Regions from separate parts of the Clostridium sp. HMP27 genome, predicted to be linked through region 1. Evidence: riboswitches for the same ligand, from Rfam matches in the RefSeq annotation. Region 1 holds a riboswitch; each other region holds the start of a gene.
The links. A riboswitch is a leader RNA that binds a small molecule or an ion and turns the genes downstream of it on or off. The one in region 1 is predicted to bind cyclic di-AMP.

Region 1 (3,286 bases):
AGTATTATGTAAGTGAAAATGAGTTCTTTTTGAAGATAAATGATAAAGAAAATCATGAGATTTTAGGAATTATAAAAGGTAGAGTTGAATTTAAGAATCCTCATGAAGCATGGATATGGTCTATTTCTTTAAATAAGTCTATGAGAAGCAAGGGAATAGGAAGCATAATCTTAAAAAAATTGAGTATTTATTTAAAAGAAGAGTATGGGGTAAGAGATTTTTATACACGCATTATAAAAGAGAATGGTTCTAAGTTGAAATTTTGGACTAGAAATGGATACGAAGTTATAAGAGTTTCCGAAGAACTTTATAAGGCAAATAATAAAAGAAGCAATATGTTTATATTAAAAAAATCCTTAGGGAGGTATAATAATGGACAAATTTATGCAATGGAGAAATGAAAAGTTAATAGAAAGAACTATTGAAAATTTAAAAAGAAATAATATGGAAGCAGTTTTAGTGCAGGATGAAGTAGAACTAATTGGAAAGTTAAATGAGTTAATAAAAGAGGGGACTGTAGTATCTGTAGGAGGTTCTGAGACTTTATTGGAAACAGGAGTAATAGATTATCTAAGAAACGGTAATTTCACATTTTTAGATAGATATGATTCTAATTTAACAATTCAGGGAAGAAAAGAACTTAATAAAAAGGCCTTTTGTGCCGATACTTATTTATGTAGTTCTAACGCCATAACGGAAAATGGAGAATTATTTAATGTGGATGGAAATGGTAATAGGGTAGCAGCTATGCTTTTTGGACCAGATCAAGTTATTGTAGTATGTGGTGTAAATAAAATAGTAAAAGACTTAAAGGAAGCAGAACAGAGAGTAAAGAAAATTGCAGCTCCTGTAAATGCAAAAAAGTTAAATAAAAATACCCCATGCGCAAAAGTTGGATATTGTATGGATTGTAATAGCGATGATAGAATTTGTTGCGATTATGTAATAATGAAAAAACAAAGAAATGATAGAATAAAGGTTATTATATTAAACAAAGACTTAGGATTTTAAAAAAATAAACAAAATATACAGATAATTTAAAAAAAAGTGTTAACTTTTATTGACTAAGTATTAACAAATCATGTATAATAAAACAAGGAAATATATGAAATAGACTCAAACTAATCATTTCGATAAAATCATATATAATAATACTCATGAAAATCAAGAAAATATAAACTATATAAATAAGCTGAATCCCGGAAAATATCTGGGTACGGAGGAACCAATGTATTGGGGTTAATCTTAGTATACTATTAAATATATTAAGTAGGGGTACCTTTACCCGAACCCGTCAGCTAACTTCGGAGGCAAAGAAAGGCGGATAATAAATGAATAACAAAAGACAAAGTATAGTGGTAAGTGTAATTTTCTTTTTATCATTAACATTTCTAGGAGCGCTAAAAAATAATAGCGTACAAGCTGATTCAGTAAATTTAACTTCTAAAAATTTAGCTGTTCGTGCAGCAACAGTTAACAGGAATAAAGTCATAGTAGTACCTAAAAAAGAAACTGTAAATCCAACTGCTAAAGCAACTGCTAAGAAAGCTACTGTAAGCAGAGGCTCAAACGGAAGAGTAGATGTAGTGTCTTATGCATATAAGTTTATGGGAAAACCATATGTTTGGGGTGCAGCTGGCCCATCAGCTTTTGATTGTTCAGGATTCACTTTGTATGTATATAGAGCATTTGGAGTAAATTTAGGCCATTATACAGGAACTCAATTTGCAACAGGACAAGCTGTATCTAAAGAAAGTTTATTGCCTGGAGATTTGGTGTTTTTTAATACAGATTCCTCAATTTCACATGTTGGAATATATGTAGGTGGAGGACAATTCATTCATGCATCATCAGGAAGTGGGAAAGTTATCGTAAGCAGTCTTTCAGGAAGTTATTATGCTTCCAGATATGCAGGAGCTAGAAGGGTACTTCAATAAATAATAGATAATAAGTAATGATTAATATATAAAGTCAGTTTTTAACTGACTTTTATTTTATTTAGGACAAATATATTACAAATTAGTAGTAAGTTTAGTGCTAAATGATTAGGAAGTTAAATTTAAATATTTAATGATAGAATCTCTTAATCATAATTTTAAGTAAAGTATAATATTATTATATAGGTAACATATGAGCAAAATTTATATATGCTTTTTATAATAAGGTGGAGGATATCTTAGTAATGGTTTCAATGTATTGAATACTTAAGAGGGAGTGGTGAATATAAAGTATACAAGATATGATTTAAAGAGAAAAAGAAAAGATAATGTTATTTTTTTTATTATACTTATAATGATACTTATACTTTCATTCTTAATAGGAAGTATATTCTTCAAATTATTTATTAAGAATTCCTCTATAATTAAAACACAAGGAAAGGTTACAGAAACTAAAGTTAATGATAAAAATATAAATAATAAGGGTGAAACCCCTAAGCAATCAATAATAAGTAATAATAGCTTTATTTATGTGGCAATACAGGGTGGAATGTTTGGGAATGAAACTGGTGTAGAAAAGACTAGAAGTCAATTAAGCTCTTATGGGAACCCATTTGTTATAAGTGATGATAAATATAAGAGAGTTTTTCTAGGTATATATACAGAGGATGCTGCAAAAGTCATAATAAACACTTTAAATACTAATAAAGTATCAAATTCAACTATGAAGTTTGAAATAAAGGTAAATAATTTATGTGATATGGAAATAAGTGAAATATTAAATGGATATATACAAGTCCTTGGGAAACTATCTGAAAAGAATGTAAAGGCAATACAAACTCAAGACTTTAAGAATTGGTGCAAATCATTAGAGGCTGTAGATCAAGAAAGTCCAAATATTAAAATATTAAATGAATTAAAGGATAAAGTGGGAAAATTGCCAAATGAATTAAGCAATGATAAAACAGCAGAAAATTATATGTTTATCTATTCTATACTTCAAAAAATGAAATAAAAATGCGAAGCATTTTAAATTAATAATAATCTCTAATCTTCAACTGCTAGAACATAGATTTATATAGTCTTTTAGCAATTGTGATTAGAGATTAAAAATGCTCGCATTTTTTATTTTTCCTTTTTTAAGGACTTATCTGAAGGAGTTTTATTTTTTTTTTTAGATTCGGAGTTAGAATTATTGCTTTCATCAAAATTTTTCTTCGAGGTTGCATCTTTTGCATTCTTACTATTAGTGTTACCATTATTTTTATTATCATTGGTTTCTGTTTTAATATCATCTTTTTTGTTATAGGAGTCATTAGTAGATGTTTGAGAGCCTTTTGTGTTGGAAT
Region 2 (3,286 bases), on a different contig from region 1:
GTATCCTGGTTCCAATCTTTAAATCCTGTATTTATAGTTATATTAGCACCAATTGTATCTAAAATTTGGATAAGCCTTTCTAAGACGGAACAAGGAGACTTGAAAGTACCTGCAAAAATGGCTCTAGGTATGATACTTCTTGGAGTAGGTTTCCTACTTATGGTAGGAGCAGTACTTGAAAGAGGTTCAGCTGGAGATAATACTTTAGTAAAAGCTAATTTAATGTGGCTTGTAGGAGCTTATTTTCTTCATACCCTTGGAGAACTATGTTTATCCCCAATAGGATTATCTATGGTAAGTTCACTTGCCCCAATAAAATATGCTTCTTTATTAATGGGAGTATGGTTAATGGGCAGCTTTATAGCTAATATAGCAGCAGGATATGTGGCATCCTATGTTGAAGTACTTGGACATCTACAAATATTTGGTGGAATAGCAGCTATATCTATAGTACTTGGAGCAGTATTATTAGTTTTAAGTAAAAAATTAGTTTCAATGATGGAATAAGAAGGTTAGTGTGTGTAATTTGATGGATTACACACACTTTTTCTGTAAAAATTATAAATTATTTCAAATACAGATAACTTCTAAATGGACTAAGACATATTTTTATAAAAAGTGATATAATTATAAATAGATACAGGAAAATTTCTAATAGGTTATTAATTTATACTAAAATTTAAGATTACTGATTACTAATAGGCATTCAAATCATGTAAGGAGATATATATGTATTATATTTATATTTTTATAGTCGTAAACATAATAAGCTACTCGCTTATGGGGTGGGATAAATACTGTGCAAGAAAGCATAAATGGAGGGTGCCTGAAAAGGTATTATTTGGGTGGGCATTTTTATTTGGAGCTACTGGAGCATACCTAGGAATGAAGATATTTCATCATAAAACTTTGCATAATATGTTTAGATACGGCTTTCCAACTCTTATGATTACACAGTGGGTTTTGATTATAATTTTTTTATTAAAATATCATATGATATTTTAATAAAAATGATTTGCTTAAAAAGGCATTTATATAAATGTCTTTTTATTTTCGCAAAAAACTTATATAAAATTTAAGTTTTTTACTATATTTTATTAGAAAAATCTACTGTAAACAATACCAGTGAAATCAATGGGTTAAGGCAATATGCCAGTAATTTCATATAGACAACTTGTATAATAGACTATAGAATGTAACTTACAAAGATGCCGAATCTCCTTTATGGAGTACGGGGGATATCCTATGGGGTGAATCTTTTAAAAGTAGGGTACCTCTAACCCGAACCCGTCAACTAACCTCGGAGGCAAAATGGAGGTATAAAATTATGAAAAAATTAAAGGTATTTGCTTTATCTATGATTTTAGTTTTAGGATTAAGTGTTGTGATTTATAATACTAATGCTAAAATGGCTAGTAATCAGCAGAGAAAATATCAAAATCAAGAAATGGTGACATTGTCTAATAATGAAGGCAATACGCATAAGGCAGTTAATGAAGATAAGGAAAATACAAATTTAAAAACTGTAAGATTTAATAATGCAGATGAATCTGGAAATTTAGATAAGAATAAGGGGCAAAATGTAAATAGTTCAAATAAGACGAATGCTAATGCTAAAACAGTTAGTACAGTTTCAAAAGCACAACCAAAGGCAAAAGCATCAAATAAGGTTACTGCAAGTAGAGGAAATCTTAAGGCAGCTATATCATATAATGCAAAAGAGTTAGATCTTCTTGCAAGACTTGTTAGAGCAGAAGCAGGGGGAGAATCTTATAGTGCACAGGTGGCTGTAGCAGCAGTAGTTATAAATAGAGTTAAAAGCTCAAAGTTTCCAAATACGATAAATGCAGTTATAAACAGTAACAATCAATTTACACCAGTACAAAATGGACAAATTAATAAACCTGCAACAGATGCTAACAAAAAAGCAGTACAGGAAGCCTTATATGGAAAAGATCCAAGTAATGGTGCATTGTTTTTTTATGATACAAGTTGTACAAGTAAATGGTTATTGTCCAAGCCTATAAAAGCTAAGATAGGTAAAATGGTTTACGCATATTAGAAAAAGTGCGACATTTTAAGATAATGTTGAACTAACGTATGGGATTTGCATCTAGGAAAGCGTTCATTTCGCTAAGAGCGGCTAATATTTATAAATTCAAAATATCTAAGCCTCCCAAACTCGCTGTCGCTCAGACAGTAGGAGGCTCTTAACGGTATTTTCAATTTATAAATAAAGCTGCTCTAAAGCTCATTCAATGCTTTCTACGATGCAAATCCCATACTTATATGCTCAACATTAAAAATATCGCAATTTTCTTAGAGGAATTGTAAATTCTTGAATGCCTAATACATAGGAACCTATTTCATAAGGTTGAAAGTAAATTACAAGGTTACTACCATCAATATAAAAAGGTTGAGTATTACTTATAGTTTTAAATTCTGTTATTGGAATAGCTCCAGGAACAGAATTTTTTTTGTTTATTTGAAGCTGTATTTCCTTATTAATTAAGTCAATGTAATTTGTGGTTGGCTTAAATAATTTTCCTAAAGTAATGTTTTCACTAGTCTTTAAGTTGAAATTATAAGGTAGTTTATATGAAATGCCATGAGCGCCGCCAGTATATTCGTAATACATAATAGTAAGGCTTAAGAATGAGGCATTTGCATAATGAACATCATAAGTTGTTTGTACAGTATAAGGGTTAGTTAAGACGCTATTGTTCATATCAGTTTTAGCAAGTTTTTCTGTTTTATTTTTAAGATCACAAATAGAATTTAATATATATTTATTTATTTTATCTTGAATATTTTTGTCCTTTAAATTATTTAATGTAGGTATATTCAAATCCACTTCAATATAATCTTCCTTGTAATTTATCTTTGTAGTACTTATAGGTGTATTATTTGTATCATATAAAAGCGTAGAACTTGATTTTAGTTTTGCGGAATGGGCATTAACAGGATGAATGATATTTATGATTAAACTTAACAAAGTTAGTATTAAGGCAGAAAATACAAGTAAAGATTTTTTCATTTAATCACCTCAAAAGTTACGTCTTCATAAGTTAGCATTTGTCTTATTAGATTTATTATGTATGTATAATATTCATGATTTGCAAAAATAATGGTTAAATTATGATTATTAATACACTGTAATTCAGTAAGATATTTTTTGAATTAAATTATAGTGTTTAAATATGGGTAGTTTAGAGAAATATATTAGTACATAGTGAATTTTATATTAAGGAGAGAATATAAATGAGTAAAATTTTATCACATTACA
Region 3 (3,286 bases), on a different contig from region 1:
ATGTTCTAGAGCTCTACGAATTTCAGGCTGAAATATGATAATAAAAGAAAGCACCCCTATTGTAATTGTATTACTTAAAATCCAATATAGCATTTCAAGTCTTAATACTTTACTTATGGGAATAAATATTATTATAAGTATAATTCCCTTTAAAAGTTGTTCTGCTCTAGTTTCCCTGATTAACATATATGCTTTATAAAAGAGATATGATACCGCCAAAATATCTAATATAGAAGACACATTTATATTTTTTATTGAATTTATCATCACCTGTAATATCTCCAATGCTTCTTCACCTCCTTATTTCTTTAATTACATTAATAATTATACACTATACTTAGTAATTTTTATAATTTATTAAGTAAAATTTATTAAATTATTAATAAAATTTTTTAGAAGTAATTTTATTAAATTGTAATGAATATTATAACTAGAAGGGGGGATTAAAATGAAAAACAAGAAGCTTATTATAGGCATAATAACATTTGCCCTATTACTAATTATAGGTAATATACTTAACACCTATTCATTATTAAAGAATTTTACTAAAGATAGCCCTAAAAAAGTATTACACATTAGTATAACCTCTATTAATAATACTAATAATAAAACTTGGAATTTAACAAAAGAACAGAGCATAGATATAGAAAAATCAAGAGAAGAACTCCCAATCATAGTAAAGGAATTAAAAGAAGTTAAAAATAACTTAAATAATATAGAAGCAAATACTATAAACGCTACTGAATATAGCAACTTATTACAAGGTCTAAATTATAATATACATATATACGAACAACTTGTTGCTATATTTGCTAATCCTCAAGGTGGAGATATGGACAAGGCCTTAATAACCTTAAAAAATCTTAATAATAAATGTCTTTACCACTATTCACTTTTCCATACTAATAGATTAAGTATTTCATTAACTGATAAAAGTAAAACTTATATAAATAATTGTATCTCTTATATAGAGGACCTTATTAGAATTAGAAAAACTAATGAAATTAATACTGCGCAATATAAAGAATTTATTGATTCTATGGATGAAATTTTAAGTTCCTTTATAGATATAAAAATGAATTATAATGATTACGTTGATAGATTAAACAAAAACCTCAGTTTAGATTCATTGATGGAAATAGTTGATTCAAATGTAGAACAAGTTCAAGGGATAAAGACTGAGTTCTCTAAACTAACTGTCCCTTCTAACTCCGTATATATATATGAATTATTTTTAACTACTTTAAATAACTATATTTCATATATACAAAGCTTTAAATTAGATGTTATTTCATATCAAAATCAAAAAGAAACATCTAATTATACTAAGGAAGTAACTTCTACTTATAACGAAACAGAAGCATCCTATAATACACTAAATAATAACTTTAATTCTTTTGTACAATCCTATGAAAAATTTAAAGAAGATACTATAAATTAATATGTATTTTTTATGATTTTTCGGGCACAATATCATTAGCCTAAGTAAAAAAACACGGGGGAACCAAGTTTTGGGGTGAATCATATTTACTATGAAGGTTAACCTTTACCTAATCCGTCAGCTAACCCCGTCGGTAAAAGGAGCGAAATACATATGAAAAAGATAATCAGTATAATTTTAACTTCTTATCTTTTATTATTGTCCAGTACTACAAGTTTGGCTGCTATGCCTCAACCTGATATAGATTGTGACTTGTTTAATGATCAAAGTATTGCAGTGGAAGTTTTTGGAGAGAATAAAAGTAAAATTTATATAACTAGTGAAGATATATATCTAATGGCTCAAGTAGTTTATGCAGAAAGCCGCGGCGAGCCTTATGAGGGTAAAATTGCTGTTGCATCTGTAATATTAAACAGAGTAAAAAATCCTGGTTTCCCTAAATCTGTGTCAGGTGTAATAAAACAACCTTATGCATTTTCTTGTGTGAAAAATGGAGTTATCAAATTAACTCCTGATAAAGATAGCTTTAATGCAGTTACTGATGCATTAAAGGGTAAAGATCCTACAAATAAAGCTGTATTTTTTTATAACCCCAAAATAGCTACCTGTGGCTGGATGAAAAATATCGATAAAAGTAATAAAAAGGTTATAGGTAATCATGTATTCTTTGTAGTAAAATAATTTTACTACACTAACTTAAATAAGCTTAGCCTATGAGAAGTTTCTCATAGGCTTTAAAGCATTGATTATAAACTTATTTTTTTAACGAATCGATATATGAAACAGCATTTAATGCTGCTACTTGGCCTTCTCCAGCAGATTTTAGATACTGATACGGCTTTCCTGCACAATCTCCTGCTGCAAAGCATCCTGGTATATTTGTCTTCATTTCTCTATCAACTTTTATATGCCCATTCTCCATTTCAAGTCCTGGTACTAACTGTGATGGCGATACGCTGTCCTTTAACACAAATAATCCATCTGTTTCTAATTGAGAAGTCTTTAGAATAAGTTTTTCTACTTTAGCTTCTCCTTGTATTTCAACAGGATTATCTTCTATTAATTCAATGCTATTTTTCAAATCGTATTGCGCCTTGTACATAGGTACATAGTTTACCTTAGAAGCTAACTCACTTACAAAATTGGCCTCTTCTTCTGCTTCTCTATTATATCCTATAATAGTTACAACTTTTCCCTTATATAAGGGTGCGTCGCATGTAGCACAATACCCTACTCCTCTTCCAAGTAACTCTTCTTCACCTTTTAATGGTTTTGTAAATTCCATTCCTGTTGCGATTATCACAGTAGTAGCTTCATAGGTCTTATCATTAGCCATTACTGCAAAATAATCCCCCATTCCATAAACTGCTGTAATTTTTTCAGTTGTTATCTGTATGTCCATTGAGTTTAAATGATTCTTAAAGTTATCTTTAAGTTCTTTTCCAGTTACATCATAAAACCCTAAATAATTATTTACCTTAGGTGCTTTAATCAGCTTATTACTTAGATTTTCAGTTCCAAATATAATAAACTCCTTATTTCTTATCTTAGCATTTATAGCTGCAGAAAGTCCCGCTGGTCCGCTTCCTATTATAGCCATATCATATCTTTTAGTCATTTACTACACCTCTTTTTATCATATAGTATTAAAAATTTCTTTCAATAGCCATCTTTATTGCTTGCTTTGGTCTAAATCCAACTAAGTTTTCAACTATTTTCCCACCCTTAAATACAAGCACTGTTGGTATGCTTTCTATTCTATATTGGCTTGAAACTGTTGGATTCTCATCCACATTTATCTTTACAAACTTAGCCTTATTTTTTAACTCTTGAGATATTTCGTCT

Region 2: it holds a riboswitch for cyclic di-AMP, as region 1 does, so the genes downstream of both, DP68_RS09985 (cell wall hydrolase) here and DP68_RS08265 (C40 family peptidase) in region 1, are expected to answer to the same signal.
Region 3: it holds a riboswitch for cyclic di-AMP, as region 1 does, so the genes downstream of both, DP68_RS04195 (cell wall hydrolase) here and DP68_RS08265 (C40 family peptidase) in region 1, are expected to answer to the same signal.

The regions. Positions count from the first base shown of each region.
Region 1 is NZ_JMFY01000017.1:110,320-113,605, forward strand. Features, by position in the region: gene DP68_RS08255 (GNAT family N-acetyltransferase) at 1-401, shown strand, start outside; gene DP68_RS08260 (lactate utilization protein) at 373-1,011, shown strand; cyclic di-AMP (ydaO/yuaA leader) riboswitch at 1,181-1,328, shown strand; gene DP68_RS08265 (C40 family peptidase) at 1,332-1,937, shown strand; gene DP68_RS08270 (hypothetical protein) at 2,218-2,952, shown strand; gene DP68_RS08275 (anti-sigma factor domain-containing protein) at 3,063-3,286, opposite strand, start outside.
Region 2 is NZ_JMFY01000018.1:172,462-175,747, reverse strand. Features, by position in the region: gene DP68_RS09995 (peptide MFS transporter) at 1-507, shown strand, start outside; gene DP68_RS09990 (DUF1294 domain-containing protein) at 730-1,005, shown strand; cyclic di-AMP (ydaO/yuaA leader) riboswitch at 1,200-1,324, shown strand; gene DP68_RS09985 (cell wall hydrolase) at 1,328-2,062, shown strand; gene DP68_RS18930 (DUF3298 and DUF4163 domain-containing protein) at 2,300-3,037, opposite strand; gene amrA (AmmeMemoRadiSam system protein A) at 3,262-3,286, shown strand, end outside.
Region 3 is NZ_JMFY01000007.1:38,279-41,564, reverse strand. Features, by position in the region: gene cdaA (diadenylate cyclase CdaA) at 1-285, opposite strand, end outside; gene DP68_RS04200 (hypothetical protein) at 449-1,441, shown strand; cyclic di-AMP (ydaO/yuaA leader) riboswitch at 1,469-1,591, shown strand; gene DP68_RS04195 (cell wall hydrolase) at 1,595-2,122, shown strand; gene DP68_RS04190 (NAD(P)/FAD-dependent oxidoreductase) at 2,196-3,059, opposite strand; gene trxA (thioredoxin) at 3,088-3,286, opposite strand, start outside.